2 regions of the Mesorhizobium sp. M7A.F.Ca.US.011.01.1.1 genome follow, and region 1 is predicted to be linked to the other one. Evidence: predicted binding sites of a transcription regulator. Region 1 holds the regulator's gene; the other holds the start of a gene.
What was found. Region 1 encodes PhoB, which activates phosphate uptake and scavenging genes when phosphate is short. Its sites were predicted from a motif close to TGTCATNNANCTGTCAT; they were not measured.

Region 1 (2,404 bases):
AAATTGTCGGGGAGCTTGTAGCTCATCCATGTGTCGATCGTGTCGATCCCTGCCCCGGGATCCTCGACCACCTTATTGTTGGTGGAATAGAGATGATAGTAGTCGTCGCCGGCGCCGCCGTAGATCGTGACAGTGACGCCGGTGTCTCCCCAGAAGGAGTCGTTGCCGGAGGTGCCATGCAGTTCCGGTCCAGACCCGGTGGCCGAGAACCAATGAGTGGAAGCGCCGGTGTAGGCAAGAGGGATGCCCTTGGCGTTTAAGACCGTGCTCATCAGAAATCCTTCCTAATGGTATCCGACCTGGTCAAAGGTCCGGCGACCGCTTACAAAGCAACGCTGCAAAGAACGAGATCGTTCCACGGAATCGTCATTAGATCCGAGATCGCATTGAACAATCGACAGACGAGAAATGAATAAAGAGGAGAGGACTCGCAACAATTTGAAGTAATTTATTAAAATTGTATATTTGTGCAAAATACGCGTCATTTGAAGAACGTATATCTAAATTAACTCAAGTCATTCTTGCGTGGCTTTCTGGTCGAAGTCTGCGGGAAAGATGACGACGTATCAAGTAATTCGCCGTGCTTCCTGGCCAGCCGGGGCCCAATAGAGAGTTTGGGAGATCGAGGAACGCGAGAAGCTGCCTGTCGCTTTGGCCCAAACGCAGTCATTCGAAACCTGATGAGGATGATCGCTCCTGGCGTCCCGTGCTCGCTCCCCATCAATGAGACGAGTGCAACATTCCACCGGCTGTTGGCGACCGCGTGCTAATCGAGTTTTCCCGATCTATCGGGACGGAACAGCCACCTAGTCTTCCCTGATCGCGTAGCCCGCCCCACGGATCGTGCGGATGACATCAGGCATGCGGCCATTGTTGACCGCCTTGCGCAGCCGCCCGACATGCACGTCGACCGTGCGCTCGTCGATGTAGATTGTCTCGCCCCAGACATTGTCGAGCAGCTGGCTGCGCGAGAACACGCGGCCTGGATGGCGCATCATGAATTCGAGCAGGCGGAACTCGGTCGGCCCGAGCCGGATCTCGCTCTTCTTGCGATAGACCCGGTGCGACTCGCGATCGAGCACGATGTCGCCGACCTTTAGCACGCTGGACAGCACTTCCGGCTTGGCCCGGCGCAGCAGCGCCTTGACCCTGGCCATGAACTCCGGCGTCGAGAAAGGCTTGACCAGATAGTCGTCGGCACCGGTCGACAGGCCGCGCACGCGGTCGCTTTCCTCGCCTCGCGCGGTCAGCATGATGATCGGCAGCCGCTCGGTCTCGGGACGCATTCGCAGGCGCCGGCAGAGTTCGATACCCGAAACCGCAGGCACCATCCAGTCGAGCACCAGAAGGTCGGGAACGTTCTCCTGCAGCCGGATTTCGGCCTCGTCGCCGCGCGTCACCACCTCGACCTGGTAACCTTCGGATTCGAGATTGTAGCGGAGCAGCACGCCTAGCGGCTCCTCATCCTCCACCACCATGATGCGTGGTGCGATCATCGGCTGGTCACCCCTGTTATGCCGCTGGCGCGGACATTGCCGTCTCGTCCTGCTTCGGACGATTGGCTGGCAACTGCGTGCCGGTCAAAACATAATAGGCATTTTCGGCGATGTTGGTCACGTGATCGCCGATCCGCTCGAGGTTCTTGGCGCAGAACAACAAGTGCGTGCACGCCGTGATGTTGCGGGGATCTTCCATCATGTAGGTCAGCAGCTCGCGGAACACCGAGGTGTATTTGACGTCGATGCGTTCGTCATTGTTTCTGAGCGTGGCAAGCGCTGCCGCGTCAGCGGCGGCATACTCGTCGACGACCCCCTGCACCTGGATCAGCACCAGTTGTGCCATCGCGTCGATCGAATGCGAAAGGTCGTGCGGCGTGACACTCAGCCCGACAGTGCCGACGCGCTTGGCGATGTTCTTGGCAAGGTCGCCGATGCGCTCAAGGTCGCCGGCCATGCGGATCGAACCGACCACCGCACGCAGATCGTTGGCCATTGGCTGGCGCTTGGCGATCAGCGTGATGGCGCGATCGTCCAGCTCGCGCTGGCGTGCATCCATGATGGCATCATCGGAAACCACGCGCTGCGCCAGCGCATTGTCCGAATTGAGCAAAGCCTTGGTCGAGCCACTGACCATCGAACGGGCGAGATCGCCCATGTCGCGGATCAGCTGACTGATCTGCTCCAGATCCTCATCGAAAGATGCGACGGTATGTTCACCCATGATCTTCGTCCCTCGTATGCCTGAGCTCAGCCGAACCGGCCGGTGATGTAGTCCTGGGTGCGTTTGTCGTCGGGGGTGGTGAACATCTTGTCGGTGGCGCCCTCCTCGACCAGATAGCCTAGATGGAACATCGCGGTGCGCTGCGACACGCGCGCTGCCTGCTGCATCGAATGGGTGACGATGA
Region 2 (2,404 bases), on a different contig from region 1:
GCCATATCGGCTCCTTTTCACTGCCTCGCGGCTCTGGTCCTGCCTAGGAGCATTAGCCGTCAAACACAACAGCTGAAGCGATAGTGCGTCGATGATGGCCAGGCTTGCAAGATGCGCGTCGCAATCAAGCGGCCAGGCCCATCATTGCGGTGACGATACCTATCGCCGTCGATTTGCTGATCAGATGCCGCTTCGGTCAATCACCAGATCGGCGGCACCAAAACGGTCCTTTGCCGTCAGCTGCTGGTGCCAGTAGGGATAGAGCAAGGGCGGCCGGCTGACCGCGTCGAGGCGCTCGCGCTCCTCGCCGGAAAGCACCAGGCTTGCCGCCGCGATGTTGTCCCGGAACTGCGTTTCCGCCCTGCCGCCGATCACCAGCGAACTGACGGCCGGCCGGCCGAGCAGCCAGGCCAGCGCCACCTGCGCTGCCGACACGCCGCGCTGCGTGCCGATCTCGACCAGCACATCGACGATCCGCCACAGCCGGTCCTCGTCGCGGATCGGCGGTTCGGACCAGCCGGCGAGCTGCCGGGCGGTGGGGCTGTCACGGCGGTATTTGCCCGACAGCAATCCGCCGGCAAGCGGGCTCCAGACCAGAACGCCCAACCCCTGGTCGACGGAAATCGGCAGCAGTTCGTACTCCGCCTCGCGCGCTTCCAGCGTGTAATGGATCTGCTGCGTGACGAAGCGCGGCTGATGATGGCTGTCGCTGATGCCGAGCGCCTTCATCACCTGCCAGCCGGAATAGTTGGAGCAGCCGACATAGCGGACCTTGCCCTGGGCAACCAGCGTGTCGAGCGCCGCGATGGTTTCCTCCAGCGGTGTCACACCATCCCATTCGTGCAGGAAATAGATGTCGATGACGTCGGTCCTGAGCCGCTTCAGGCTCTTCTCGCATTCGCGGATCAGGTGATGGCGCGACAGGCCTTCATCGTTGGGACCTTTGCCGATCCGCATCCGTGCCTTGGAGGCGATCAGCACGTCGCCCTTGCGCTTGCCGCCGAGCGCTTCGCCGATGATTTCTTCCGACATGCCGTTCGAATAGACATTGGCGGTGTCGATGACATTGATGCCGGCGTCGATGCAGAGATCGATCATCCGGCGCGCCTCGTCGAGGTCGGTCTTGCCGACAGCCGAAAATGCACCGGCGCCGCCGAAAGTCATGGTGCCCATGGTCAGCGTCGATACTTTCAGGCCGGAACGGCCGAGAGTGCGGTATTCCATGTCGGTCCTCGCGATTGCATTGAGAAGGGGTTGGGAAGGGCGCCCGAATGTGGCTGCTATTTGTAGGACAATTTGCGCGGTATGTCTCCATGCCAGGGCGGCGGATCGATCATGCCTCGCGGGTTTTTGCAGTGATGGCGATCAGGTCAGGCTGCAATAAAACCGTCATTGCGGGCCTATATTGAAGTCGGCTCAGGCGTTGCCGTTCCGGGCTGTAAGCCGGGAGTTTGGGGCGCCGATCGACAGAGCTTGCAAGTGGAGCAGCCGATAATGACCGAGCTAAAACAGAATTCTGGGGCCAGGGATTGGCTTGAAGCCGAACTCGCCGACACGCTCGACGAAGACTATGAGCTCGAAATGTCGGAGCCGGCGCTGTCGATGGAGATCGCCAAGATCTACAAGAATTCGCATCCGCCTTCGATCGATCGCATGCAATATTTTCGCGACCTGATCAGCCTGCAGTCCGAATTGATCAAGCTGCAGTCCTGGGTCGCCTACCACAAGAAGAAGCTGGTGGTGATCTTCGAGGGACGCGACTCGGCCGGCAAGGGCGGTGTCATCAAGCGCATCACCCAGCGGCTCAACCCTCGCATCTGCCGTGTCGTGGCACTGCCGGCACCGACCGAGCGCGAAAAGTCGCAATGGTATTTCCAGCGCTATGTCCCGCATCTGCCGGCCGGCGGCGAGATCGTGCTGTTCGACCGCTCATGGTACAACCGCTCGGGCGTCGAGCGGGTGATGGGCTTTGCCCAGCCCGATCAGGTCGAAGAATTCTTTCACGACGTGCCGGAGTTCGAGCGCATGCTGGTCCGCTCGGGCATTACCGTGGTCAAATACTGGTTCTCGATCACCGACGAGGAACAGCAGATGCGCTTCCTGATGCGCATCCATGATCCGATGAAGCAGTGGAAACTGTCGCCGATGGACCTGCAGTCGCGCGTGCGCTGGGAGCAATACACCAAGGCCAAGGAAGAGACCTTCGCCCGCACCAACATCTCGGAAGCGCCCTGGTTCATCGTCGAGGGCAACGACAAGAAGCGCGCGCGGCTGAACTGCATCGACCATCTGCTCAAGCAATTGCCCTACGAGGAGGTGCCGCACGAGGAGATCACGCTGCCGGAGCGCGTCTTCAACCCCGAATACGAACGCCAAGTGCTGCCGCGCGAGCTTTACGTGCCGG

Region 2: the regulator PhoB is predicted to act here: its motif matches at 1,377-1,393, upstream of ppk2 (polyphosphate kinase 2).

What each region holds. Positions count from the first base shown of each region.
Region 1 covers NZ_RZRT01000021.1:30,357-32,760, reverse strand. The annotation lists gene EOA13_RS19730 (family 16 glycosylhydrolase) at 1-272, opposite strand, end outside; gene phoB (phosphate regulon transcriptional regulator PhoB) at 807-1,496, opposite strand; gene phoU (phosphate signaling complex protein PhoU) at 1,513-2,220, opposite strand; gene pstB (phosphate ABC transporter ATP-binding protein PstB) at 2,247-2,404, opposite strand, start outside.
Region 2 covers NZ_RZRT01000001.1:137,516-139,919, reverse strand. The annotation lists gene EOA13_RS00700 (hypothetical protein) at 1-5, opposite strand, end outside; gene EOA13_RS00695 (aldo/keto reductase) at 181-1,224, opposite strand; gene ppk2 (polyphosphate kinase 2) at 1,495-2,404, shown strand, end outside.